Regions from separate parts of the Priestia sp. VA7 genome, predicted to be linked through region 1. Evidence: riboswitches for the same ligand, from Rfam matches in the RefSeq annotation. Region 1 holds a riboswitch; each other region holds the start of a gene.
The links. Region 1 has a riboswitch for thiamine pyrophosphate ahead of tenA (thiaminase II). Riboswitches for the same ligand answer to the same signal wherever they lie in the genome.
Positions count from the first base shown of each region.

Region 2: it holds a riboswitch for thiamine pyrophosphate, as region 1 does, so the genes downstream of both, thiT (energy-coupled thiamine transporter ThiT) here and tenA (thiaminase II) in region 1, are expected to answer to the same signal.
Region 3: it holds a riboswitch for thiamine pyrophosphate, as region 1 does, so the genes downstream of both, AC0C45_RS25185 (thiamine phosphate synthase) here and tenA (thiaminase II) in region 1, are expected to answer to the same signal.
Region 4: it holds a riboswitch for thiamine pyrophosphate, as region 1 does, so the genes downstream of both, thiC (phosphomethylpyrimidine synthase ThiC) here and tenA (thiaminase II) in region 1, are expected to answer to the same signal.

Region 1 is NZ_JBVQPN010000004.1:441,682-449,007, forward strand. Features, by position in the region: gene AC0C45_RS20075 (SDR family NAD(P)-dependent oxidoreductase) at 224-1,003, shown strand; gene AC0C45_RS20080 (ArsR/SmtB family transcription factor) at 1,016-1,318, shown strand; gene AC0C45_RS20085 (aldehyde dehydrogenase) at 1,332-2,732, shown strand; gene tenA (thiaminase II) at 2,761-3,450, opposite strand; TPP riboswitch at 3,546-3,643, opposite strand; gene AC0C45_RS20095 (TspO/MBR family protein) at 3,870-4,616, shown strand; gene AC0C45_RS20100 (hypothetical protein) at 4,919-5,101, shown strand; gene AC0C45_RS20105 (sodium-dependent transporter) at 5,278-6,612, shown strand; gene AC0C45_RS20110 (cell wall hydrolase) at 6,643-7,218, opposite strand.
Region 2 is NZ_JBVQPN010000003.1:907,468-914,793, forward strand. Features, by position in the region: gene AC0C45_RS17485 (YqcI/YcgG family protein) at 17-784, shown strand; gene AC0C45_RS17490 (cupin domain-containing protein) at 759-1,067, shown strand; gene AC0C45_RS17495 (cysteine hydrolase family protein) at 1,089-1,676, shown strand; gene AC0C45_RS17500 (GNAT family N-acetyltransferase) at 1,767-2,258, shown strand; gene AC0C45_RS17505 (hypothetical protein) at 2,362-2,730, shown strand; gene AC0C45_RS17510 (amino acid permease) at 2,767-4,206, opposite strand; lysine riboswitch at 4,309-4,493, opposite strand; TPP riboswitch at 4,668-4,768, shown strand; gene thiT (energy-coupled thiamine transporter ThiT) at 4,801-5,409, shown strand; gene AC0C45_RS17520 (ethanolamine ammonia-lyase reactivating factor EutA) at 5,566-6,984, shown strand; gene AC0C45_RS17525 (ethanolamine ammonia-lyase subunit EutB) at 7,011-7,326, shown strand, end outside.
Region 3 is NZ_JBVQPN010000007.1:67,259-74,584, reverse strand. Features, by position in the region: gene thiO (glycine oxidase ThiO) at 1-575, opposite strand, end outside; gene AC0C45_RS25185 (thiamine phosphate synthase) at 559-1,182, opposite strand; TPP riboswitch at 1,304-1,405, opposite strand; gene AC0C45_RS25180 (hypothetical protein) at 1,568-1,783, opposite strand; gene crcB (fluoride efflux transporter CrcB) at 1,831-2,220, opposite strand; gene AC0C45_RS25170 (fluoride efflux transporter FluC) at 2,221-2,637, opposite strand; gene AC0C45_RS25165 (amino acid ABC transporter substrate-binding protein) at 2,961-3,782, shown strand; gene AC0C45_RS25160 (amino acid ABC transporter permease) at 3,766-4,470, shown strand; gene AC0C45_RS25155 (amino acid ABC transporter ATP-binding protein) at 4,501-5,235, shown strand; gene AC0C45_RS25150 (nucleoside hydrolase) at 5,270-6,214, opposite strand; gene AC0C45_RS25145 (NADPH:quinone oxidoreductase family protein) at 6,394-7,326, shown strand, end outside.
Region 4 is NZ_JBVQPN010000014.1:20,992-28,317, forward strand. Features, by position in the region: gene AC0C45_RS27850 (undecaprenyl-diphosphate phosphatase) at 1-771, opposite strand, end outside; gene AC0C45_RS27855 (hypothetical protein) at 1,228-1,518, shown strand; TPP riboswitch at 1,600-1,714, shown strand; gene thiC (phosphomethylpyrimidine synthase ThiC) at 1,828-3,597, shown strand; gene AC0C45_RS27865 (hypothetical protein) at 3,575-3,763, shown strand; gene AC0C45_RS27870 (VanZ family protein) at 3,877-4,332, opposite strand; gene AC0C45_RS27875 (cation diffusion facilitator family transporter) at 4,592-5,488, opposite strand; gene AC0C45_RS27880 (DUF3231 family protein) at 5,633-6,664, opposite strand; gene yhbH (sporulation protein YhbH) at 6,769-7,326, opposite strand, start outside.

The DNA of each region.
Region 1 (7,326 bases):
TTCCTGCTAGGTGACAAAGGTTGTCAAAACTAGACGACATTAGCCTTCTATGTAAAGAAAACGCATATTTTGTAAAAAAATGTACATAAATGCGTAAATGGCAAAAATGGAAAATACAAAAGAAAAGAAGAGTATAGAAAACAGTTGACGGGAAAAAATGAATTCTATAAGATAAGTTTAAATGTTTAAGTTCTTGAACATATAAACGTAAGGAGTGAACACTATGTCACAGCATTATGCGCTCATCACCGGTGCGTCGGGAGGAATAGGTAAAGAGTTAGCTTATCAATTCGCAAAGGATGGGCATCCTGTAATTTTAGTTGCCAGAAGCGCTGATAAACTAGCGGCTATTGGAGAGAATTTAAAATCTACTTATAATATTGAAGTCATAACGGTTGTTAAGGATTTATCAAGAGAGGAAGAGATACAGTCATTATATGAAGAACTTAAAAATAAAAAAATGCACGTTGATTATTTAGTGAACAATGCTGGTTTTGGACTATACGGCAAATTTATTGAAACAGCTTTAGATGAAGAGTTAAACATGATTGATTTAAATATTCGAGCATTAACTCATTTAACAAAATTATTTTTACCGGATATGATCAAAAGAAATCGTGGAAAAATTTTAAATATTGCATCTGTTGCTGCATTTATGCCAGGTCCACTTATGACGGTATATTACGCAACGAAAGCGTACGTATTATCTTTCACAGAGGCCCTTGAAAATGAATTAAGAGGTACCAATGTAACGGTAAGTGCTCTATGCCCGGGTCCAACTAAAACGGGTTTTAGCGACCGAGCCCAGCTAAGCAACTCCAAACTTTTTCAAAGCGGTGCAATGGATGTAGAAACAGTAACGAAAGTTGGCTATAAAAAATTTATGAAAGGGCAGACGGTTATCGTACCAGGAGTACAGTTTCGTCTTGCTACGTTCATCCCGCGCTTCGTGCCAAGAAAGTGGCTTACATCCGTTGTCCGCAGAACACAAGAAATTAAATAAAGGAGAATCTATATGAGTGAAAAAGCAGTCGAGTTATTTCGTGCCAGCATTCCCATTTTTCAGGCTCTAAGTGATTCAGCAAGACAAGATATTATTTTGCTGCTCGCCGAAAAAGAGCCTTTAACCGTTAATGAAATTGCAAACGAGTCTACTCTATCACGACCGGCGATTTCTCATCATTTAAAAATTCTACGCGATCAAAAGCTTGTGCAAATTGAGCAAAAAGGAACGCAGAGATATTATTCATTAGCTTTGAATGAGGCAGTTGAGCTATTAAAAAACTTGCTTGCTACAGTTGAAGCCGAATGTTTATAGGGAGATGAAAGGAATGAACCACGAGCGATTCTATATCACAGATGAAACAGTCATTGAACATATTGTTTCTACACAAAAGCAGTATTTCTATGCGCAAAAGACAAAGAGTATCAGCAGCCGCATTCAAGCGCTGAATAAGCTAAGAGACGCAGTCAAACAAAACGAGCAGAGAATTATGGATGCTTTAAAACAAGATTTAAATAAATCTGAAGTAGAGGCTTACACGTCGGAAATTGGGATTTTACTAGAGGAGATTCGATTTACGCTTAAGCATTTAGCAAAATGGATGAAGCCTAAAAAAGTAAAAACTGCTTTAACACATGTGGGCTCTAAAGGGAAAATTGTTCCTGAACCGTATGGAGTCGCGTTAATTATTGCTCCGTGGAACTATCCGTTTCAATTAGCACTGTCTCCTTTAGTAGGAGCGATTGCTGCTGGAAACACGGCGATTATAAAACCTTCTGAATTAACGCCTAGCGTATCTCGCGTTATACAAGAATTACTGGCTGAAGCTTTTGACCCAGCATTTGTGACGGTGATTGAAGGCGCTGTAGAAACGACAAGCCTGCTTTTAAAACAGGCGCTTAATTATATTTTCTTTACGGGAAGTGTAAATGTAGGGAAAATTATTATGCAAGAAGCAGGGAAGCAGCTTATTCCAGTCACGCTTGAGCTAGGCGGAAAAAGTCCGTGCATTGTACATGAAGACGCAAACCTAGATCTTGCAGCGAAGCGAATTATGTTTGGTAAAGGGATGAATGCAGGCCAAACGTGCGTTGCTCCTGATTATTTGCTCGTGCATAAAAAAGTGAAAGCGCAGCTTGTAGAGAAACTTCGCGAAGTAATTTCTCAATTTTACGGTAGTAATCCACTTGAAAGCAACCGCTACGGCCGTATTGTCAGTGAGCGTCATTTTACTCGGCTAGTTGAGTTTTTAAAAGACGGAAATGCTATAGTTGGAGGCGGGTACAATAAAAACACGCTAACAATAGAACCTACGGTGTTAAGTGAAGTAAGCTGGACATCAGATGTTATGCAAGAAGAAATCTTTGGGCCTATTCTTCCTATGATTGAATATGAAACACTAGACGAAGTCATTCATAAAGTTCAAGAAAAAGCTAAGCCGTTAGCTCTTTACTTATTTACAGAAAGTGAAGATGTGCAAAACGTGATAACGGAGCGCCTTTCATTTGGAGGAGGCTGTATAAACGATACGCTTATGCATATCGCTACGCCATATTTGCCGTTTGGCGGAGTGGGAGAAAGCGGCACGGGTCAATATCATGGAAAAGACAGCTTTCAGACATTCACTCATTTTAAAAGCATGCTGTCTCAAACAACCAAGTTTGATTTGTCATTCCGCTATCCTTCGGAAAAACAAAGCTTGAAAATGATTAAAAAACTATTGAAATAAAAGAGCCTCCTGATAGGAGGCTTTTTCGTTATTTTGAAAGTAAAAGCTGAGAAAGCGGCCATTTTTCTTGGGTATATGCCATTTCCCAAAATAAATACTCCAGTTCACAGCTTTTGATGAAGTGATCTTTCATACGGTTACGTTCTTCTTCAGTCGCTTGTTCGGCGAGTTCATCAAGCTTGTTACAAAACCATTGTGTTGTGCCATTCATTTCTTCATTATTATAAAACTGAATCCATTCATAAAAAGGATGAGAAGGAGATGGATTTACTTGTTCTGTAATGCGCTGGCCAATTTCAACGTACGTCCATGGACATGGAAGAAGCACTGCAATGATTTCTGCTAAGCTGCCTGTATGCGCAACACTTGTCATATGGTTAATGTAGTGGCTGGCCGTCGGTGAAAGCGTCTCAGTGTGAAGGTCTTCATAACGTACGCCTGCTACTTCACAAAAATTATTGTGAGGGTGTACTTCACTATGTAATACCGTAGAAATGCCGGCATTAAAGGCTTCCATTTCGGTACGCGTGCGGCATTTTGTTAAAGCAGCGCCGTAAATGCGAACAAATGCTGTTAAGTATTCGTAATCTTGAGAAACGTAGTGAATAAGCGCTTCTTTTGGCACGTTTCCTTCAGCAATTCCTTTAATAAAAGGATGGTTAAAAATGGCTTCGTAAATATAGTTTGCTTCTTGTCTTAATTGAGATGAAAATGACATCAAAATCCTCCTTTAATATGAGGAAGTCACAAACAAGCACATAAAGGAAATAAAAAACACTCCGTTTATAAACGGAGTGGCAAAGGACAGTAAAAAACTGAACATTGCCACTTTCCTACGCTGGTATGAGCCAGATCAGGTTCAAAGGGATCAAGAAAACTTGTCTCAGCCGGTGGCACCCCTAGTGGACTTCCTATTAATCTACGTTTAACTTACCATATATTCTGAAAAATAGAAAGCGTTATGGGGAATTGTGTGCTAACAACTTTTCTTTCTTAAAGAGGAACTTTCTTAAAGCTATTTTTAATCATTTTTGTTTAAAAATGCATATTTTTAGGGAAGAAGAGGTATTAATGAAGGGAAGAGCCGTTTTCGTCTCCGAAACACTCCCATATAAATAGAAGAAAGGAGAGAACAAAATGGCGAAATTTCGTTTGTATGCTGTATTAAATACAGTAGGCTTGGCTATTACACTACTTGTGAATTATTTAGCAAATGCCATTCCAATAGGAGGCAAAACAACGGGAGAAGCTTCTGCGCAAGTTCCTACGTTGTTTACACCAGCGGGTTATGCCTTTGCTATCTGGGGCGTTATTTATTTATTATTAACCATTTGGGTTATACGCCAATTTTTTGCAAGAGAAGATCAAAAGGAAATATATGCACGTATCGGCATTTGGTTTTTTCTAAACTGTTTGTTAAATAGTGCGTGGATCTTTATTTTCCAAAACGATTACTATAAGTTATCTCTTTTAGTTATGCTCTTTATTCTAGGCACATTAATGATTGTGTATTCCACTATTCAGCATTCTCGAATGACGACATGGTTTATGCGTCTGCCGATTTCGCTTTATCTTGGATGGATTTCTGTTGCGACTATTGTCAATGTGTTTGTCGTATTTCAAGCAAATGGAATACAGCACTTGATTGGCTTAAACGAGTTAGCATGGACGATTATTATGCTGCTGGTAGGAGCTGTGCTGGGCATTATGTTTACATTAAAAAACCGAGACGCTGTTTATCCGCTTGTTTTTATTTGGGCTTATATTGCCATTGCAGTGAAGCAAAGTGGAAATCAGCCAATTGTCATTACTGTCATCATTTCAGTTGTTTTATTAGCAATTGCCATCATTGTGGGATTGATTAAACGCTATAGACGTTTTTAAAAAGAAGCTCTAGCTTTTGTAAGCTAGAGCTTTTTATGATGCTCTTTTGATTGTAAAAAAGCAGCTGTAAAAGCAATTAAGCTAATTAAAATACCAAAAGGAACAACAATTGGTACGAATGATAAAATAAATGTCATAAGTGTAACCTCCATGTTGCATCGGTGCATAATGAAAAATTCAACTTTTTTAAATTGAAGTTCCGCTACTATAGTATGCTAGGCTTTATGTTTGGAGCCTATATGTTTAGAAATAAACGAAAAAGGCAAAATACGTTACATATAGGTTATATAGGAGGAGTTAAAATGGAAACATATTTAGTTGCTTACACAGATAAAGATGATATGGAATATAAACAAGTGACATGCGAGAGCTATGAAGATGCAGAGCGTACGGTTCTTCGTTTAGAGAGAGAAGGGCATATGCATATTGAAGAAATATCAAATCAAGAAGCCTATCGCGGAGACGAATCATCGTACAGAGAATGATTTTTGAATAGAAACATCAAACTTAAAATGAAGAAGCAGCTGCTTCTTCATTTTTTCTATTCTATATAGATATCGTTTTATAGAAAAAAGTAAAACGGGAATGATTTTCTTCTGCATTTATGGTACAGTACTAATCAGGTGAGTTTTGAGTTTAGAAGAGGAGAGAGTAACATTATATGAGTAAAGGAAATCAGTGGTCTTCACGCCTCGGTTTTATTTTAGCATCTGCTGGGGCAGCAATTGGTCTAGGAGCGATATGGAAGTTTCCATACGTAACGGGAACCAGTGGCGGTGGAGCGTTTTTTGCGTTGTTTATTTTATTTACGATTTTTATTGGATTGCCGCTTCTGTTGGCAGAATTTATCATTGGAAGACATACGGGGAAAGAAGCGATTAGTGCTTATAAGGCAATTGCTCCAAAATCCGCTTGGGTATGGATTGGCAGGCTGGGAGTACTAAGCTGTGTCGTTTTGCTTTCCTTTTACAGCGTCGTTGGCGGCTGGGTGATTTTATATACGATTATGAGCGTAACCGGTATGCTAAGCGGAAAAGAGTACGGCCCGTTGTTCAATGCCGTCATTAGCCAACCTTATGTAGTATTAGGTGCACAGGCGCTGTTTTTATTAATTACAGTGTTTGTTATTTCAAAAGGCGTACAAAAAGGAATAGAGCGTGCTAATAAATACATGATGCCGCTGTTATTTATCTGTTTTATCATTATCGTGGTGCGTTCTTTAACATTAGACGGAGCAATGGACGGAGTAAAGTTCTTTTTGAAACCGGATTTTTCAGCCATTACAGGGGCATCTGTTCTCTATGCGCTCGGTCAGTCGTTTTTCTCGCTTTGCGTGGGATTATCCTGCATGGTGACATATAGCTCTTATTTAGGGAAAAAAGTAAGCTTGACACGTTCAGCTGGTACTATTGCTCTTTTGAACTTGTTTGTTTCGCTGCTGGCGGGCTTGGCTATTTTTCCAGCCGTTTTTTCATTTGGATTAAAGCCAACTGAAGGACCTGGACTTTTGTTTGTGGTCTTGCCAACAGTATTTGAGAAAATGCCGTTTGGTACCCTCTTTTTAGCACTGTTTTTAATTTTATTTCTATTTGCTACGCTTACGTCTGCTTTTTCACTGCTGGAAATTATCGTAGCTGCTTTAACCAAAGACGATCAGACAAAACGAACTCGCTACGCTTCTTTATCAGGGATTCTTGTGTTTGTGGTAGGTATCCCATCAGCGCTTTCGTTTGGTGTACTAAAACATGTCTCACTTTTTGGCAGAAGTATATTTGACGTAGCTGACTTTTTTGTGAGCAACTTAATGCTGCCTCTGGGAAGTTTAGCCATTGCGATTTTTGTGACATTTAAAATGAAAAAAGAAGCCGTGTATGAAGAGTTTATTTCAGGAAGTACAAAAGGCGCTAAATTATTCAACGCATGGTTCTTTCTAGTTAAATACGTATTGCCTATTATTATTATAGCTGTTCTATTAAGCTTACTTGTTGCATATTAAAAAAAGCACTCATCTGAGTGCTTTTTTTGTTTATTTTGCAAAAACGTGATTTCCGATTGTAATCGTAACCTGTTTTTGACGAAGCCATTGGTCGCTTGTTTTATCTGGATTAAAGAAGAATAACGAACCTTTTCCTTGGCCTCTAAAAGCTAGTGCTTCATTTACAGCTTTTTTTGCTTCAGCATCCGCTGCTTTATTAATTTCACCGTTTTGTACAGGTGTAAACTGTGTACCTTGATAAATCACATCATGAATAGAATTTGGGAAAGAATCGCTATCCACGCGGTTTAAGACAACTGTTGCTACAGCCACTTTGCCAGCGTAAGGTTCGCCTTTTGCTTCAGCTTGTACAAGGCGAGCTAACAATTCTTTATCACTTTCGCTAATAGAGTTAGGGATTGTTAGTGTTTCATTTGCATTAATAGAGTCGGTAGATTTGTGATTCGCTTCTTTTAACTGTTCAACCGTAACTCCGTATTCAGCGCCAATCTTGTAAAGAGTCTCTCCAGCTTTTACGCGATGGGTTGTTTCAGCGGCATTTGCCACGTGACTCATGCCGAACATAGGAACCGCTAGTGCTCCAATAATTGCTAGTTTCTTAAACATAAAGTAAGTACCTCCTGAAATCCTTTTGAACGCCCCTTTTTTCACGGATCGGTGCGTGCTGTGCACCGAACTTTATATGTACGTTTCAAAGATTAACAGGTGTCAATA
Region 2 (7,326 bases), on a different contig from region 1:
CATAAGGAGGATTTTAATGGCATCAAAAATGCTTTTTCGAGCCAATGAGATTTTAGAGTCAACGCATGTCCCATTTTGGGGAAAAGATGCTTTTCAATATTTCCGAAGCGATATATTGTCAGAAGAAAATCCATTTCCTTGTATATTAGGGGTAGAAGGCTTTAAAAAAGATTTACTGCGGTTTTCATTTGTGACTACTCCTTATAACTACCAAGATATTAGAAATGTAGCGTTGGCACTTAGAGAATACATAGATACGTTCAAGACCATAGGTCGCTATACATCCTTTGTGTTATTCTTTAAGCCTGAACATAAAGAACGATCAATGGAAGAGTACGAAACGATGTTTTGGGATACGCTGACGTTTCTTCATCAAATTGATCAGAAGAAATGGCCGCAGGACATTCCAAAAGATCCAAAAGATCCATTATGGGAATTTTGCTTTCACGGAGAACCTATTTTTGTCGTCTGTAATACGCCTGCTCATTCTTTACGTAAAAGCCGTAAGAGCAGGGGATTTATGATTACATTTCAACCTCGGTGGGTGTTTGAAGGTATGACAGGAGATTCAAAAATAGGGCGGCATATCCAAAAGGTGGTCCGCGATCGGTTAAAAACATATGATGACGTATCTGCTCACCCTGAGTTAGGATGGTATGGACAGCAGGAAAACCGAGAGTGGAAGCAATATTTTTTACATGATGATAACAACTATACTACCGGACAGTGTCCGTTTAAATTAAAAAGGAGTGAACAGCATGGACGTAAAAAAAGCCTCTATTAAAAAAGGAGTTGGCGGAAAGTTTGAAGAAGTAATTAAAGAGCTGCTTCCGGCGTATACCGGATACGTTGAAGTACAGCACGATATTGCTTTTCAAACGCACCCATCTCATACCCATCCAACTGATGAAATTCTTCATATACTTGAAGGATCTATTTACTTTACAGTTGAACATGATACGGTTCTATGTCAGGCAGGAGATCGAATACATTTACCGAAACAAACGGTTCATTCCTCAAAAGCCGGTCCTGATGGGTGCACATACGTTATTTCCATTTTAAAATAAAGACGAAAGAAGATGATGCTTATGCTACGTTCCCGGCCAGTTCTGCTGCTTATCGATGTACAAGAAGGGTTTTATTCACCACAGTGGGGGGAAAGAAACAACCTAGATGCAGAAAAACATATGCTGACGCTACTGCAAGCATGGAGACGCCAAAATTATCCTATCATTCACGTACAGCATGCATCGGAAAATCCAGATTCTCCTTTACACCCAAGTTCGAAGGGATTTCAGTTCAAAGAAGGGTTTGGTCCACAAGAAGACGAATACTTAATTCGCAAACACGTGAACAGCTGCTTCATTGGAACAGAGCTAGACAGTTATTTAAAAGCAAATGGCTATGATACGCTTATCTTAATAGGACTAACTACTAATCACTGCGTCTCTACGACTGCCCGCATGGCTGGAAATCTAGGGTACAGGACGTACATTGTAAACGATGCAACAGCTTGCTTTGATGGTATGTCCTACGATGGAAAAACAAGGCTTCCTGCAGAAGATGTACATACATTCGCATTGTCTTCTTTACATGGGGAGTTTGCAACGGTCGTTTCTACAAAAGAGACACTTCAAGTTCTTCAAACCTTTCAATATGCTCAAAATCATAACTGATGTGCATGCGCACATCGGTTTTTTATGTAGATTATGTTTCTTAAAAGAAGTAAAATAAAGATAATTCTATACTATAAGGAGTTTGTACATATGATCATTCGTTATGCTAAAGAAGAAGATTTACCTATGCTTGTTGAAATTTATAACCAGTCTGTTCAAGCAAGTGCCGCTACTTTTGATTTAACGCCTGTAACAGTAGAGCAAAGAAGGAGCTGGTTTGATAATCATATTAGCAATGAACTCTTTCCGCTTATTGTTGCGGAAAGAGACGGGGTAGTAGCGGGCTATGCTTCGCTTTCTTCTTATCGAGATAAAGAAGCGTATATTCAAACGGTAGAGCTATCGATTTATATTGATAAAAATCAACAGGGGCATGGCATTGGAAAACAGCTTATGAAGCGGATTTTGGAATTGGCTAAAGAACTCAACCATCACGTTGTCATTTCAGGAATTACAAAAGGGAATGATATCAGTGTCAAAATGCATAAGCAATTTAATTTTACATTTTGCGGAGAATTTAAAGAAGTAGGCTGGAAATTCGATCAGTGGCAAGATGTGCTTTTTTATCAGCTTATTTTATAAGATGTATGACACCTTTACACATTGTAACGTTTTAGTTTAATGTGTAAAGGTTATTAAAATAATAAGTCATTTTATTATTTTAATACGAAAGGTGTTAGCTATCATGAATACACATTTTCAATATCAGCATATAAGAGCTATTCCAAAAAGATGGTCCAAAAAAGAACTGCATATCCAGCTGAATAGGATCAAACACAATTCTGAACTATCTACTATAGCAGCAGATCCGCTTTTTCATCTGTTAGAATGTACCCATTCGGGCCTTCAAACTAAGCAAGAAATCATAGACTACATCCAAAGCATTCCTACTCATCAACTTCCATCTTTTGTAACCCATTTAAGCAGGTTAGTTCAGCGTATTTATTATATAGAAGCTGCTGATTACTGTAATCGTCCCCTCAAAGGTTATATGCTTGTTATGAAAAATCAGCCCGCCTATATATCTCTTCATTTTGCTGATCAGATCATATAAAAAAAGCTCTCTATTCAAAAGAATAGAGAGCTTTTTTTATTCGTATTTTTTCACTGTTACTTGGCATTCTTTTAACGGAATAAGTTTTGACTTTTTCGTCCATTTGTATCCTAACCAAACAATTAAGAATAAAGGAAGTCCGATATAAGAAACAAGTACACCGTACCAGTCAATCGAATCACCCATAAACGCCGAATAGTTTTGACCTAAAATAACAACAGCACATAAAATAAAGGCAAAGATAGGACCAAAAGGGAAAAGTTTTGCATGATATGGAAGTTCACTCAAATCATGACCTTGGGCAACAAATGCTCTTCTAAAACGATAGTGGCTGATGGCAATTCCTAACCAAGCAATAAAACCAGACATACCAGAAGCGTTAAGTAACCACGTGTATACCGCACCGTCTCCAAAAAATGAAGCACCAAATGCAAGTGTACCGACAAGTGCCGTTGCAATTAAAGCATTCACCGGAACGCCTCGTTTATTTACTTTTGCTAAGAACCTTGGTGCTTTTCCATCTTTCGCTAAGTTCCACAGCATACGCGTAGAAGCATACATACCTGAGTTACCAGCAGATAAAACGGCTGTTAAAATAACGGCATTGATAGCTGATGCTGCAAACGCCAGACCTGCTCGTTCGAATATTAAAGTAAATGGACTTACTCGCACATCATCACTTGCTAATGAATCGGCTGTGTATGGAATAAGCATCCCAATAACAAAAATAGCTAAAATATAAAATAACAAGATGCGCCAGAAGACTTGTTTAACTGCGCGAGGAACCGTTTTTTCCGGATCTTCACTTTCTCCAGCTGCGACTCCAAGCAACTCTGTTCCTTGAAATGAAAAACCAGCAGCCATAAAAATACCTAAGACAGTAAAGAATCCACCGTGAATGGGTCCATCACCAAGCGTGAAGTTTTTAAACCCTGGTGCTTCATTGTTAAAGATACCAAAAATCATCATAATGCCAATAACTAAAAAGATGATAACCGTTACTACTTTAATTAACGAAAACCAAAATTCAGATTCACCAAATCCTTTTACAGAAAGGTAGTTAAGCCCAAACATAATTAATAAAAACAGGGCACTCCATAAAATAGAAGAAGAGTTTGGGAACCAAAATTTCATAATAAGGGCTCCAGCGGATAATTCAGCTGCAATTGTAATAGCCCAGTTGTACCAATAGTTCCATCCGAGAGCGAAACCAAAGGATGGATCTACAAAACGAGACGCATACGTACTAAACGAACCAGCTTCAGGCATATAAGCTGCGAGCTCCGCTAGGCTGGTCATCAAAAAGTAAACCATGACGCCAATGATAGCGTAAGCTAAAAGCGCTCCCCCAGGTCCTGCTGTGTGAATTGCTCCACCACTTGCTAGGAATAAGCCGGTTCCGATGGCTCCTCCTAATGAAATCATCGTTAAGTGGCGAGATTTCAACCCACGTTTTAATTCTTGTTGCTCTTGCATAGATAAATACTCCTTTCGAATGTACGGAAAGAGACGGGATAACATAAAAAAAGCCCGCAGTATATGTGCGGGCTTTTAAATCTGAAAACCGCGTCAACCTTCCGTGAAGATAGCTCTTCACATCACTCGCATGATGTGACAGTTCTGTTCCTGTTCGGAGACAGCCCCAGCTTAAATCAACCGAGAAGTGATCTAAACTTCGGCAATTTTTCCTTTCAAGCAACATCCTCAATGTTCTCTGCATTTCCGTTACTTTACTATTAAAAACTGCGACCTCTACCTCATCGATTAGGATGAGGGTTTTTTATATTCAATTGACATAAAAGAAGTATAACAAATACTAAAACGATTGTCATTATAAAAAATAGATTCAGAAAATAGAAACATCTTTGAAATCTCTCGAATCTATTTTGTTACATATGGTATAATGAATGTTGTCTTTATACTACATAAATATCCAAACGTACCACAGGGGGAGCCGCCGTGCTGAGAGTGAACAAATTGTTCAGACCCTTAGAACCTGTTAGTTAACGCTAGCGTAGGAATGTGGGAATAGTAGCTTATATTTGCTTACTCCTGTGTAAACCGTTTGATATGAATGATTCAAAAACAGGAGTGAGAAACGTGAATAAAGCATTACCTTTACAGGCTAAAATTGAAATAGCTATTTTTGCAGCATTGGCACTTCTACTTGATCTTTTGCCTTCAATTAAAATTGCAACGGCTGTAAGTATTTCGTTCTCCATGGTGCCTATTTTTATTATGTGCTTTCGCTGGGGAGTAAAAGGCGGAGCTTTATCTGGTCTATTATGGGGGCTTTTGCAATTGGCAACAGGAACGGCTTATATTTTAACAGCGCTGCAAACGTTTATTGAATATATTGTGGCTTTTGCTTTTATAGGTTTTGGAGGTATTTTTTCGCAATCTATTAAAACAAATTTAGCTAACAATAACAGATCAAAAGCTTTTGTTTTGATTGTTTTATCCCTTATTATCGGCAGCTTCGCACGGTATTTCTGGCACTTTATTGCGGGTATTATTTTCTGGGGATCATATGCGCCAAAGGGCATGTCCGCTCTATGGTATTCTTTTTCAATGAACGGGATTTCAATGGTAGGATCACTAATAGCCTGCTTAGTCATTCTTTCACTATTAATTCCATCCGCATCAAGAATGATTGTAACTAAATCACACTCATCATAAGCTAAAAGACTAAATCTACCAAGATTTAGTCTTTTTTGTCATTTGTCACCTTTGTTTACACAAAAGTGTGTCAGGTTTGATAACATAGTTAGTGAAATATTCAAAAAACTGTTTTATGATAATCACCATATTCAAACGAGATAAGGGATTGATAGCATGCTACAGAAATGGATCACGAGCATAGGTTTAGATATCGGAACAAGCACAACAAAGCTGATTGTAAGCAAGCTGTTAATAGCAAATCAACAAAATCAGTTTACGCTGCCAGGCTGTCAAATTATTGATCGTCGCGTAACGTATGCAAGTTCTATCTATACCACCCCTATGCTAAACGATGTTGAAATCGATGTTCAGAGATTAACGGTACTACTAGAACAAGAGTATAAGAACGCAGGAATCTCATTAGATCAAGTGGAGGCAGGTGCTGTGATCATCACAGGAGAAACGGCCAGAAAGCAAAATGCAGAAAGTATCGTTCACTATCTAGCCGAACATGCTGGGGATTTTGTTGTTGCAACAGCCGGCGCTGACTTAGAGGGAATATTAGCAGCAAAAGGATCAGGAGCAATAGACCGTTCTGCTGAAACAAATGCAGTAATTGCCAATATTGATGTAGGAGGAGGCACTGCTAACATCGCTTTATGTCAAAATGGAAAAGTGATAGAAACATTTACACTGCATGTAGGCGGGAGATTAATTCGACTAAATGAAGACGGTCTTGTTACCTACGTTTCGTCTCATTTAACTGAATTTTTGAAAAATAATTCTTTAATACTGCGAGAAGGTGAAAAAGCAACATTTGAAAAGCTCTCGTCTATCTGTCAATTACTAGCTGAAGAAACCGTGAATTATGTAAAAGCGCTGAATCAAAATTCCACGCTTCTCGTTTCTCCTCATACAAGATCTTCTATACACCCCGAAACGATCATGGTTTCAGGAGGAGTAGGAGCAATGATGGAGAAGCAAAAGCCAAAAACAGTGAAAGAAGTGGCCATACACGGAGACGTTGGTCCGCTTCTAGCATATCATTTTCAATCCATCCAAGTATCTCAAGCCGCTGAGACAACGCGCGCTACTGTAATTGGTGCTGGTATGCAAAATACAGAGGTTAGCGGATCAACCGTATATATTGGGTCGAAGCGGCTGCCGCTGAAAAATATTCCGATTATAGAGATACCCGTTCAGCAAGAAGAGACGTGGAATCAGCAGCTGTTTCAAGAAAGAGCTCGAGCGTCATGTATGCAGGCTTCAACTATTTTCAGTGCAGAAGATCCTCCCGCTGCTATTGCTTTATCTCATTTTCCTTACTGCAGCTATAAGATGCTTCAAGAATTAGCAAAAGTAATAAGCACTGAATTTATTGCTTGTTTTAAGGGAGCTAAGTGCCTCGTTGTGCTATGCGAACAAGATATTGCAAAAGCTTTAGGACAAGCACTAGCTAAACAGAGGAAAGAATTAGAAATTATTTGTTTAGATCAAATTGATTTTACGCACGGAGATTACATCGATCTAGGGTTACCAGTAGCTGGAGAAGCGATCTCCGTTTCCGTTAAAACGCTCGCTTTTTCATCGTAATCTACTAAATATACAAGGAGGAAACGATGTTTAAAACTACACGATTATTAGGAGAAACATTTTCATTTTATAGCTTAAAAGAAATCATGGCCAAAGCAAACGAAGAGCGTTCTGGAGATCAGTTAGCAGGAGTTAGCGCTGAGTCAATGAAAGAACGAATGGCAGCAAAGCAAGTCCTAGCTGATATCACACTTGCTGATATCAGAAACTACCCGCTGCTCAGCGCAGATGAAGACAACGTCTCGGCATTAATTGAAAGTCAGATTGATTCATCTGTTTACGATATGATCAAAAATTGGACAGTAGGGGATTTAAGAGAATACATTTTATCCGATCAGCATA
Region 3 (7,326 bases), on a different contig from region 1:
ACACCTTTTACTGTTTCACTTTCCATAATAAGAGAATGAACGTCACAGTATTCGAATACATCTGCTCCGTGATACAAGGCTCCATGAGCAAGAGCTTGCGTTAACTTAGCCGGAGCTAGCTGGCCGTCTCCCGGTATTGTAATGGCTCCGTATATGTCTGGAGAGAGCCCGGGTTCTAACAAACGCGCTTCTTTTACATCGATCCATCTTACATGTTCATCCCACCCGTGGTGCTGAGCGGCTTTTTTCTTTAATACGTGTGCATCTTCTTCTGTTACAGCAACTTTTAATAAGCCTTTTTGAATGAGCTCTACGTCGATGGCCGTTTTTTCTTTTAGTTCCTTCACCAGTTCAGGAAACATGCTTCTGCTCTTAATAGCAAGGTCTAAAAGAGGACCTTCTTCATCAATTTCAGCTTGAGCACCTAAAATACCAGCGGCTGCACTTGAAGCTTCACAACCAATTTGATTGCGTTCAAGAATAGCTACTGACGCTCCTTGTTTTGACAAATGATAAGCGATAGAAGAGCTGATTATACCTCCTCCGATTAACAGTACATCATAATGCTGCTTCATTTTCTCCACCTCCAGATGTCCATATATGAGAATATTGTTTAATCGCTTTGAGGGGATCTTGCGCAAGCATGACACCAGACATCACAGCTATACCGTGTGCTCCTGTTTGAAGCACCTCTTTGGCATTTACAGGTGTAATTCCTCCAATGGCAATAACCGGTATCTGCACAGCATCTACTACTTCTTTTAGTGCTGCTACCCCTCGACTTTTTAATCCTTTTTTTGAATGTGTTGAATAAATATGTCCGTATAGAATGTAGTGAGCACCATCTTTTTCAGCTTCTAAAGCCTCTTCCACAGAGTGAACTGATTTTCCGACAATAAGAGAAGGAAATGCGTCTATAACAATCGAAACGTCTAAACTATGATAAGCAAGCTGTACGCCTTTTACTTTTAAAGCATGCGCTACATCAACTCGGTCATTCACAATAATTTTAGAGCGACAAAATGGCAAGCTTTCTAGTAAACATTGAATCTGCTTTGCCGTTTTCTCTTTTTCTCTAATATGAACGGCGCCCGTAAAAGGCGCGATAGCCGTTAAAACTTTTTGAAGCTCTTCGATTGGCTGCTTATCTGTTGTAATGACATGAAATTTAGGAATATCCACATGATCGAAACCTTTCCATTCAGAATAAAGAGAAATTTCAATCACCTCATCTTGTGTAGAGGGCTTTATTACATACAAAAAACCACTCTACAACGTAGAGTGGTTAGCATGCATCGTTATGTAAACATGATCGCCACTTCCCTACGCTGGTCCAAACCAGATCAGGTTCAAAGGGTCCGAAATACATTCGTCTCAGCTTCAAAAAGCTCCCCTAGTGATTGCTATTTATTGATTTTGTTTTCGCACTTAAAATTATAACACAACTAGATGTAAATACAATATCTCTTTATGCTCTTACGGCTCTCTTCCTTTTATAGATGTATCTTTTATGCTTCTTTACTAAGTAAGAGGTCCGGCGCACCGCATCATTCTGCTTTTTATATGATTAGTAATCGGTATAGTCGTCAAATTCTTCCTTGTCTTTTTCCTTTTTCCGATCCCATATAAACAGCAGGAGTAACATAATAAAAGTTAGAATATAAAAACCGTAAAAAATAAATGCCGCCACAACATTTATAAATAAAAATAAAAAACCGATGATCTGACCTGCAACAGCTACAATCAACAAAATGTATTTCCAAACTTCTGCTTTTCTATCCATTCTCTACTTCTCCGTCTTTTTGTTTTTCCCTACTAGAAACGTTCTCTTTACTTAAATAAAAACGTTCCTGCCAGTAAACCGACTGTAAATAAACCAACTGTTCCAAATGCTGAAATCCCCACGTACGCCAGCATTTTCCGATAAGATTTTTCTCGAATTAACTGTACGGTTTCCACACTGAACGTTGAAAAAGTGGTAAAGGCACCAAAAAACCCAATGCCAATCATTAAAAATATTGAATCATCATAAGCATGACTCGGAACCTTTCCATAATAACTACCGTAAAAAAGACCAAGCCCAAACGCACCGAGCAAGTTTACAAACAGCATTGATACTGGAAAAAGAGGGTTTGAAACTGTTTTTGTAACTTTTAAACCCAAAAGATAACGGCATATTCCTCCAGCTGCCCCGCCAAGTGCCAAGCTCACTATGCTCATTTACTTCACCTCATGTACTTTCACTAAATTTTTCCCTGCCGCTTCACCGCATAGATAGCCTGCTAAAGCAAGAAGGATTCCACCTACTAAAGAGACCATTACATAAATGGCTCCCCAAAATAAATGGCGCTGAGTGAGAAAAATGACGTCTCCTGCAAACGTTGAATACGTTGTAAAACCGCCGCATACGCCAACTCCTAGTCCAAGCTTTATCCATTCTTTTGGCTTTTTCCACACAAAAAATCCTGTTAATAGGCCTAGTATGAAGCTTCCTAATAGGTTTTCAATTACCGTTCCTATTGGGTAGCCCGCATATAATAAGGAAAGATTCAGCAAATAACGTGCATATGTACCAGCGATAGCACCAAAGGCAATTGAGATTAAGTTTATGGCTTTCATCATATCGCTCCGTTTCATAAATTCTTCTTTAAGTGTACCATAAGGAATTTATTTCTACCTTAACATTTAACTATATGTTTATTGCACCAAAAGTCATGAAAAAATGAAAGAGAAAATCGTCGCATGAAACTTCCTTTTTACTCCTCAAATCTCCCTTAAAAATCCACTTAATCCAAATTTTAAAATCTTTCTGTATCCTTATGACAAACCGTGTATAGAAGGTATATTTCCCTTATTTTAAGTCACATTAATTGTATAAGTTTTTTTTGTTGACTTTTGCTGTGTTCTTGTTTAGTATCACAGAGTATCATTTCCTATCAGAATACTAGGGGGTTTAGAAAATGAAGAAATTTGCTGCACTTTTGTCGCTACTATTAGCTTTCACAGTTGTGCTTGCCGCATGCGGTTCTAGCTCAAAAAATGAAGCAAACAATGGAGACAATAAATCTTCACAAGAGGATTTATATAATAAAGTGAAAAAAGATGGCGTATTAACAATTGGAACTGAAGGTACATACCCTCCGTTCACTTTTCATGATGACAAACAAAAGCTAACTGGGTTTGATGTAGAATTGGCTCAAGAAGTAGCTAAACGTCTTGGCGTAAAAGCTGAGTTCAAAGAAACACAGTGGGATGGCATGTTTGCCGGATTAGATGCTAAACGCTTTGACATGATTGCTAACGAAGTGGGTATTCGTGAAGATCGTCAAAAGAAATACGATTTCTCTGATCCATACATCCAGTCAGGCGCTGTATTAATTGTTCGTAAAGACGAAAAAGATATCAAATCATTTAAAGATTTAAAAGGAAAAAAATCAGCGCAGTCATTAACAAGTAACTACAAAGACATGGCTCAATCTTATGGTGCAAACATTACGAGTGCTGAAGGTTTTGCTCAAGCAGTAGAACTAATGAGCGCAAACCGTGTTGATGCTACAATCAACGATAAATTATCGTTCCTTGACTATAAGAAAAAGCACCCTAACGCACCTATCAAAATCGCGGATGAAAAATCCGATGGTGCTGCAAGCGGCTTTATGTTTAGAAAAGACAGCGGTAAGTTAGTGGATGAAGTAAACAAAGCATTGAAAGATATGAAAAAAGACGGAACATACGCAAAGATTTCTAAGAAATGGTTTGGCGAAGATGTTTCTCCTAAATAATATTTTTCCTGATGGAGAGCGATTGAATCAATTGATTTCAATCGCTCAATCATCTCTCTTACCAATGCTAAAGGGAGCTATTCAATATTCTATTCCACTAACATTAATCACGTTTGTACTCGGTATCATTTTAGCTGTCTTAACAGCCTTGGCTCGTTTATCATCTATAAAAGTTTTAAATATAATTGCGCGCATCTATGTATCGATTATTCGAGGTACACCGCTGCTTGTGCAATTATTTATTATTTTCTACGGCTTACCCAATTTAGATATAACAATTGACCCATTTATCTCTGCTGTTATTGGATTTTCATTAAGTGTAGGTGCGTATGCATCTGAAATTATCCGAGCAGCGATTCAATCTATTCCTAAAGGACAGTGGGAAGCTGGTTACTCACTTGGTATGACCTATTCCCAAGCGTTAAGACGGATTATTTTACCGCAAGCAGCACGTGTATCGATTCCGCCATTATCTAACTCTTTTATTAGCCTTATTAAAGATACGTCACTTGCATCGCTTATTCTTGTTTCTGAGATGTTCCGTAAAGCTCAAGAAATTGCTTCGACTAACTATGAATTTTTACTTCTTTATAGTGAAGCAGCGCTCTTGTACTGGATTATGTGTACAATCTTATCCATTATTCAAGGACGCATTGAAATAAGACTAGATCGTTACGTATCTAAATAACCGTTTCGAGTAGCTAAAGGAGTTTTTTATATGATTAATATCAAAAATTTGCATAAATCATTCGGTGATTTGCAAGTATTAAAAGGGATTGATTTAGAAGTTGAACAGGGCAAAGTAATTGTATTAATCGGTCCTTCCGGATCGGGTAAAACTACTTTTTTACGTTGCTTAAACCTTTTAGAAATCCCAACAGACGGCACGATTGACCTTGATAAAAAAAGCATGAATTTCACCAAGCCTGTTCGTAAAAAAGACATTACTTCATTTCGAAGTCTAACAGGTATGGTCTTTCAAAACTATAACTTGTTTCCTCATAAAAGTGCGCTTGAAAATGTTATGGAAGGGCCTGTAATTGTAAAAGGTGTTTCCACTCAAGAAGCAGAAAAAAGAGGGAAAGAATTATTAACACGAGTTGGCTTAGGAGATAAGCTCGACTTTTATCCTTTCCAGCTGTCTGGCGGACAACAACAGCGTGTTGGCATCGCCAGAGCAATGGCGATGGACCCAAAAGTTATGCTGTTTGATGAGCCTACTTCAGCTCTTGATCCTGAGCTTGTAGGAGACGTTCTTCAAGCGATGAAAGACTTGGCAAAAGAAGGAATGACGATGGTGGTGGTAACTCACGAAATGCGCTTTGCCCGTGAAGTAGCAGATGAAGTTATTTTTATGGACCAAGGTGTCATTATGGAAAGAGGTACACCGGATCAAATATTTTCAAATCCTCAGCAAGAGCGGACACGTCAGTTCTTGAATATGATTCACTAAAAAGGTTGCACACTTTCATGTGCAACCTTTTTCTTTATTTGGCTACTGCTTTTTTCATTAAATCTGTAATGTACGTAAAGAATGCTTCAGCTGTGACATCATATACGACATCTACAGGTCGTCCCTCTTCGGAAATTTCTGTTCTTCCTTGACTCGGTGTTTCTGTATGCACAATACTCGAAACCGTTTTTACCTTCACAAGTGTTGAATTCCCTGTAAATGCTGTTGTGAGTACATCCCACAAATAATATGTTGAATTGGTTTCAACATGCACAAGCGGCGGGCAGGCCGCGTAGCACTGCCCTACAAAGTCTACTCCTTCATATCTTCGAAGTGAAGCCCACATTTGACGAATAGCCGGTGTTAAAGGAACTTGATTCGTGCTTTCTAAAGCAACCATCTCAATTTTAATTTTGCTTTCCCATACTTTCGCTACTGCTTCTGGATCCCAAAAAGCATTCCACTCCGCCGTTCCATCGTGTTCGGGCTCTTGCACGTTTCCTACCTCTTGAAATGTACCGCCCATCCATACTAACTTGTCAATTTTCTCTTCTATTTCCGGCATTTTTTCCAATGCTCTTGCTAAATCTGTTAACGGTCCTGTAAACAATAAAGTTGTTTTCCCGGCTGTGTGCTGCAATGTCTCGATTAAATGATCATGGGCAGGGAGCTGACTTATTTTTGTTTGTACTTCCCCTTTTTCATTTAAAATCGGCAGTGCATCTACATAAAACGTATGCATGCGCCACTCCTTTGGAAATGGATTCATACCGCGTGAAGTAGATTTAGCGACCTCGATATCATAACTTCCAAAACGATCAATAATCTTTTGGCTTGCGCTGATACCTGGCTCTAGATATCCGTCAGCGGGAATGACAGATACTCCCGTTACTTTTACATCATCCATTTGCAGCAGTAAAAAAAGCGATACTAAATCATCGATGCCTGCATCATGGTTAAAATATACATTCGTGCTCATTTCCCTTCTCCTCTTTTCTATGTATTGCTAACTAATAGCTATACCGCTATTTTATAATGAAATGATCTCTTTCGTAATCAAATTATTAGGAACTTCTTTTACTATTTTCTATAATGGGTATAGAAATAAGGTAATCTATGTATAGATGTATACATCCCAGTATAGAAAGGAGAAATAAAATGGAGCAATCATTTTCAGCATTAATAGTAGATAAAAAAAGTGAAGACCAAGTGGAGGCGTCCGTCCAAAAACTGACGCTAAACGATTTGCCAGAAGGCGATGTACTTATTCGCGTTCATTATTCAGGAGTGAATTATAAAGATAGCTTAGCCAGCATCGCAAACGGCAATATTGTGACAAGCTACCCATTTGTCCCAGGAATCGACCTAGCAGGCGTCGTTGTATCTTCTGACAGCCCTGATTTTAAAGAAGGTGATCATGTCATCGCAACAAGCTATGACATTGGCGTATCACACTTTGGAGGCTATAGTGAGTATGCGCGCATACTCAGCGAATGGATTGTCCCTCTCCCTGAAAATTTAACGTTAAAAGAAGCAATGATTATCGGAACAGCTGGCTTTACAGCTGCTTTATCTGTGCATCGCTTAGAGGAAAACCATACTAGTCCATCTAATGGCTCTGTGCTTGTAACAGGCGCTACGGGAGGTGTAGGAAGCTTTGCGGTTGCCATTCTTTCAAAATTAGGCTACACAGTGGAAGCAAGTACGGGAAAAAGCTCGGAAGCAGCTTATTTGAAAAAGCTTGGCGCTTCCTCTATTGTAGCGCGTGAAGACGTTTTTAACGGCAAATTAAAAGCATTAGGCAAGCAAAAATGGGCCGCTGCGGTGGATCCTGTAGGCGGAGAGCCTCTAGCTTCTGTTCTCAGTCAAATTCAGTACGGAGGCTCTGTAGCTGTCAGCGGGCTAACAGCTGGAGGCAAAGTGCCAACAACCGTCTTTCCCTTCATTTTAAGAGGGATTAATTTATTAGGTATCGATTCTGTTTACTGTCCAATGCCTACTCGAAAAGAGATTTGGAATAGACTCGCTAATGACTTTAAGCCTGAAAGCTTCGAACCTTTCATTCAGCAGGAAATTTCACTACAACAGCTC
Region 4 (7,326 bases), on a different contig from region 1:
TGGTACTAATTTGATACGATTAATTAATTTCAAGAAAAAGCGAATAGATACCAGCGCAAAAATAAAGGCGCTGATAAAACCAGCAATAAAAAACGGTAGTGCATCTGATGTGAAATACTGCCAGTTTTTAACCAATGAAAGTCCACTTGCTCCTGCCATGATTGGCACTGCCATAATAAATGTAAAATCTGCCGCTGCCTTATGGCTCATTCCAAGAAGAACCCCTCCTGAAATCGTTGAGCCTGAACGAGAAAAACCTGGCCAAAGAGCAATACATTGAAACAGTCCTATACCCAGTGCTTGTCCATAAGACATTTGGTCCACCGTCTCTACACGCGGACGTTTAGGTCCAAACAAATCTGCTAGAATCATTAATACAGCTCCGACTACTAAGCCAATTAGTACCGTATTTAAAGAAAACAAATGTTCATCAATGTAATCATCAAACAAAAGTCCTAACACTCCTGCAGGTAACAGTCCAACAATTACCTGCATTAAATTCAAGCGATTTGTCGGTCCAATTGGAGCAGCTGGCTTTTTTCCCAATCCTAATAAATTAATGAAACGATCTTTAAAAATAACTACTACTGCTAAGATCGAACCTAGCTGAATAACAATTTTAAATGTATTAGCTACTGGAGATGAAAATAATTCTTTGGAATTTAACCACAGGTCATCCACAATAATCATATGCCCAGTTGACGAAACAGGAGCAAACTCTGTTAAACCTTCTACAATCCCTAAAATGATTGCTACAATAATTTCCCACATAAAGCTATGTACCTTGCCTTTCTTTCAAATTAATAAGCTTATCGCTTCGTTTTACATGCTCAACTATTTTCCTATTTTGACACTTGCTTTTTTATCATAATTGTTAAAACTATGAAATACAATGTGTATTTGCAAAAAGATAAGAATCTTTAATAATTCGTAATAAAAACCTTACATGCTATAATCAAAAAACACGATATCAGCTTTTATTTATTTTAGAAAGCAGTCACTATGTTCGGTATAAATTCCGGTCCCTTAGCTAAAAATGAATCATCTAGACTATTTTTCTTTAGTATAAAAAATGACTAAATCATTATGTTTTTTCCATCCCCTTTACTGTCATCTATCATTTTAATCAACTAGTGCTTGCTTATACGACATATCCCCTAAGTAATTTGAAACTTTTTTCTCTCTTTTCTCGTATATAGTAGTATCTTTTTTAGGAGGCTTTTTACTATGAATGGAAATGTACGTACAATGAAATGGGTCACTGCTGGGTATGAAGCCTTGCTGGGAATTCCTTTAATTGGCGCGGGGATTGTTATGGGCTTTAGTTATACTCCTCTTTTTATTGGATTTATTCTTCATGCTATCACGCTCATTTTAGCTAATAGACGAGGGTTATCTGCGTATGGAAACATACTAGGGATTGTTACTTCACTGATTGCTTGGATTCCATTTTTAGGGTTTATCATGCATATTATTACAGCTATTGTGATTGCAATCGATGCTGCTAGACAACGCTAATTGTCTAGCTTTTTTTATTTAAGGGTTGATTTTTTACTGAATGATGGTAAACTTAAGCCGTAAATTGAATAATTTGAATGTTATTTCTACTAGGGGTGTCTGATAGCTCAGACTGAGAGAAGAGTGCAATAAAACTCTTTAACCCTTTGAACCTGATTTGGGTTATACCAGCGGAGGGAAGTAGTCTTGAAAAGAATAGTATATGTTTATTCTTTTTTCGCCTATTCCATCGGGTTCTGTCTATCACAGAACCCGATTTTTTTATGGTTCGGTATAGCTACACTTTATGCGAAACCGGAGGAATATGTAATGTCAAAACAAAATGTATCAGTTTCTATGAAAAAGCCTTTTCCAAACAGTCACAAAGTATATGTCCAAGGATCTAGAGAAGACCTTAAAGTGCCTATGCGTGAAATTCATCAGTCTCCTACTACAGGATCTTTTGGGGAAGAAGAAAATAGTCCCGTACGTGTATACGACACGAGCGGTGTTTATACAGATCCCTGTTATGAAATTAATTTACAAAAAGGATTACCGGCTCTGCGTGAAAAGTGGATTGCAGAACGAAACGATGTAGAAACATATCAAGGCCGTACGGTTCAGCCACAGGATAACGGGTATTATGATGGTGATCCAAGAGATCAGTATGAGCGCTTTATCACTAATCGTTTACCTTTGCGCGCGAAAAAAAATCAAAATGTAACGCAAATGCACTATGCAAAAAAAGGAATCATCACGCCCGAAATGGAATTTATCGCTATTCGTGAACAGATGGATCCTGAAGTCGTGCGTGAAGAAGTAGCAAGAGGACGTGCGATTATCCCTAATAATATCAATCACCCTGAGAGCGAACCGATGATTATCGGCCGCAAATTCCATGTGAAAATCAATGCTAATATCGGAAATTCAGCTATTCGTTCAGCTATTGAAGATGAAGTAGAAAAAATGACATGGGCAACGCGTTGGGGAGCCGATACAATTATGGATTTATCAACAGGAAAGGATATCCACACAACGCGCGAATGGATTATCCGCAACTCGCCTGTTCCTGTAGGGACCGTTCCTATTTACCAAGCGCTTGAAAAAGTAAAAGGTGTAGCAGAAGATCTAACGTGGGAAGCATATCGCGATACATTAATTGAACAAGCAGAGCAAGGTGTTGATTACTTTACTATTCACGCAGGTGTACTTTTACGCTATATTCCTCTAACAGCGAAACGTACGACAGGTATTGTTTCACGCGGAGGATCCATCTTGGCGCAGTGGTGTTTAGCTCATCATGAAGAGAACTTTTTATATACTCGCTTTGAAGAAATCTGTGAAATCTGTAAAGCATACGATATTTCTATTTCGCTTGGCGATGGGCTACGTCCTGGTTCCATTGCAGATGCTAATGATGAGGCACAGTTCGGTGAATTAGAAACGCTTGGTGAATTAACTAAAATTGCTTGGAAACACGATGTTCAAGTTATGATTGAAGGCCCTGGACATGTCCCTATGCACCTCATCAAAGAAAACGTAGATAAACAAATGGAAATATGCCAAGAAGCTCCCTTCTATACTCTTGGACCGCTTACAACCGACATCGCTCCAGGCTATGACCATATTACATCAGGTATCGGGGCTGCAATGATTGGCTGGTTTGGGACAGCTATGCTTTGCTACGTAACGCCAAAAGAACATTTAGGTCTGCCAAATAAAGAAGACGTTCGAGAAGGCGTTATCACCTATAAAATTGCTGCGCATGCCGCTGACCTAGCAAAAGGCCATCCAGGAGCACAAAAACGCGATAACGCGCTGTCTAAAGCAAGATTTGAATTTAGATGGAATGATCAATTTAACCTGTCACTAGATCCAGAGCGCGCAAAAGAATATCACGATGAAACACTTCCCGCTGAAGGTGCTAAAACAGCCCATTTCTGTTCAATGTGTGGACCTAAATTCTGTTCGATGCGTATTTCTCAAGATATTCGTAACATGGCTCAAGAAAATGAAAAAGATGTAAACGAAGTAAGAAAAGAAGGAATGAAAGAAAAAGCTAAAGAGTTTGTTAACAGTGGTTCAAATATCTATCAATAATGAAGTAGAACAGCTTAAAGAACAAATTAAGCAGCTTGAAAGAAAGTTATTATTTGTTCAGCAAAATTGTCAGCACATTATCGTTGAATCCTCACATTCTTCCGTAAGACGCTGCATTAAGTGTTTCTATCAGCAAGAAGCAAAAGCTGAGCCAGAAATATTTTAGTTGAAGAAAAATCCGAACGATTCATCGTTCGGATCTTTTCATTGTGATGGTAAACGTAGACTTCATATCTGTAGCTGCTTTCTAGCTATTGATTCAGTTATGTCTCCATCTCTTTATCTTTTTTTGAAACGTGCTTTCAGCACGTTCTTGACCCAATATAGTATTTTAATAATAACCCAGCCTATAAATGTACCTAGCGTATTCAAAAAGATATCATCAATATCAAATACTCGTTCCGTTAGCTTGTACTGTAAAATTTCAATCAGAAAACTGATTAAGAAACCTGTCGTAAACACTTGAATAAAACCGTCAAACCACTTCATAAACAAAGGGATAAACATTCCAAGCGGCGCAAACATCACGATATTCCCCAGTATATTTGTCAGAGTGAGCATTATATTCCCGCTGTCCCACATCAGACGGATCGTGCTAAATAAATCCAAGTTCATTGCTTTTCCGTAAACATGTTCGTTTTCCCGTATGAGAGTAGCATAAATGACCACTGCCGTATACGCAATAAATAGAATGAACATGACTTTTTTAACGATTGACCTGATGCTTACATTCACTTCAACATCACCTTCTTTGACTCCCAAAACCATTTATTATTATCTATATGTACCCGTCCACTGCTTTCATTCGTAGTGAATGCATTTACATGCTTTTTTATCCTATCACATCAATAAATAAATACAATTCCCTTTATACAATTTTATTAAACTTGATTCTTTATAAATAAAAATCCTCATTATTTTATGCTACTCATTTCATTAATTTCTACATATATAAATAATAAGAAGCAGCGAGTAACACTTCGCTGCTTCTTATTTAATCTGGATAATAAGGATTCAAATGGATTAATACTTCCTGAATATTATCATGTTTTTTCATAAGTGTTGCTTTGATTTCTCGTCCTAAATCATGACCTTCCTTAATTGTTTTAAAGTGGTCAATTGAAATACGTACATCCACTAATATGTAATGGCCATGTTCTCTTGCTCGAACGCGATCAATCCGCTTCACATCTTCAAATTCATAAATGCTTTCTTCAAGTTCTTTCAGTAGCTCTTCATCAATATTGCCTTCCATTAAGATTTGAAAAGACTCTCCCATCATTTGTCTGGCAATGTTAAAAATTAAATAAGCAACAAATATACTTGCTATTTTATCTCCGTATAACAGCAGTTGAACATCCATTTTATCACCAATAATCGATAATAAAACACCAATTGCCGCTGCAATAGAAGCAACAATATCTGCTTTATGATCAAAAGCAATTGCCTCAATTGCCTTACTGTGGTGCTGCTTCGCTACGTTTAAAGAATAACGGTACAACAATACCTTTGCTATGTATGAAATAACAGCAATCCACATGGCTAAAATATTTGGAGATTCAACCGGATGGAATAAACCAACGACTCCTTCAAATACCACATAAAATGATACAAGCAATAAAATAATTCCTACGATTCCTGAGACAATCACTTCTGCTTTTCCATGTCCATATGGATGGTCATCATCTGCTGGTTTATTTGCTACTCGTATAACCAATAAGACAATAATAGAGGCAAATACGTCCGCTGCAGAGTGAATACCATCAGCAAATACAGCATCACTATTTCCAATCCATCCTACTATTACTTTTCCTAGCGTAAGAGCAATATTGCTCCATACGCTAATCCATGCTACTTTTTTCGCAATGGACTCCCTTATACTGTTGTTCATTTCCACACCTCGACTTACTTCTTGAAAAATCAGCTTTTTTATCTTATCACTGCTCATTCAAGTGGGTCTAGAGCAATCTATTTTCGCTTAGCTATATATGTTTCAGTACCGCAAAATTACTGATAACCCACAACATGCTCCTTATTATTTCTCCGCCAACTTCTTACGGTCTGTTGCCATTGGAGGTTCTTCCATCCAACCTTGCTCAATCATAATCCGAATTCCATCTTTTCCGTACTTTCCTATACGTCCAATTAGCTGAGAAAATTCTACTGCTACATCCGAACGGAACGACATAGACAAGCCAGCACCGCAGTTATCAATAGCGATCGTCACCGCTGCGGAAGTATGATACATCATCAGTTTATCTGAAAACGGTGAAATCGTTGAGTTGGTTACATACGCATCAAGCAGACGCGGACTTGGTAAATCAGCTTCAGACAGTAACTCGGTAAAGTGCTTGATTTGCTTACTCGCAAGCTTGACTCCATCAAAAAAATAAGAGCGTAATTTTTGTGTGGTGGCTACTTGACTAAAGGCCAGCATCAGCGTTTTACCTAATACATTTGTATTAACAATTTCTTGAATAGCCGTAATCTCCAAAGAAGTTAGAGGATGCATTTGAGAGAAAAGTGGTGATATAAACGTTTTCTGGTCCACAAAATTCACTTTTACAGGATAAGGAATAAACGGAGGTCTCATCAGCATGCTTTTTCTTAAAATAACGTGGTTAGAACTCTCTAAAAGACTGTCGCTCTCTTTTACACATCGAGACAGGTGATCATAAATATCTTGCCTTCTCACTGCGCTTAGGGCTCTGGCATATTTCTTCATACCTCCAATTGCCATTTCATTTACATAAATAGCCATAAAAATTTCATCAAATAAAGCAGGAACTCCTTTGTTCCCATCTTGTTCCCCAAAACCTACTTGTATTGGAATTTTTTCCGAACTGAATAATTCCGTCAATTCGTCTACATGAGTTTGTGAAATCTGATGGGCTTTTTTTAAGAGCTCCTTAATCTCGGCATCTTTTACAACAGATAGAAAATACCCAAGAACACATACATACAGCGTATCGCCTAAATATTGCGCCCATAAGTAACCTAATTCAGCTGCGTTCAACCGCTGATTTTGTTGATGTTTTTGCATTTCGCTCTTTATATTTTCGTTCATTCACTTATTCTCCTTTTGGATAAAGTCGTACTTTTACTATCTCCAAAGAAGCGCTGAATAAACCGCATAAAAAAGACCTAGATAACAAGTCTAGGCCTTTTAGGTTACGCATATTTCTGGTCTTCTGTTTCTTTTCTAAAAAAGCTTTTCATCGCGTGAAAAACGTCTGATTTTTGTTTTAAAATAAAGTGTCTAAAACTTTCGTCTTGAATATTTTTGTAAGCAGACATTAAAGTGGAATGTCGATTGTACTGATTCACTTCCCCATATCCAAACATATTTGACACTTTCATTAATTCATTTACTAACTTTACACACCTTGCGTTATCTGAAGTTAAGTTATCGCCATCTGAAAAATGGAACGGGTAAATATTATAGCGGCTCGGATCATACTTTTGGTTAATTAATTCAAGCGCTTTTCGATAAGCAGATGAACAGATGGTTCCTCCGCTTTCTCCTTTGGAGAAAAAGTCTTCTTCTGATACTACTTTTGCCTCTGTATGATGCGCAATAAATTCAATTTCCACTGTTTCATATTTCGTACGTAAAAAGCGTGTCATCCAAAAGAAAAAGCTTCGTGCCATATACTTTTCCCATATGCCCATCGAACCGCTCGTATCCATCATAGCTAAGACGACTGCTTTCGATTCCGGCTTTATAAC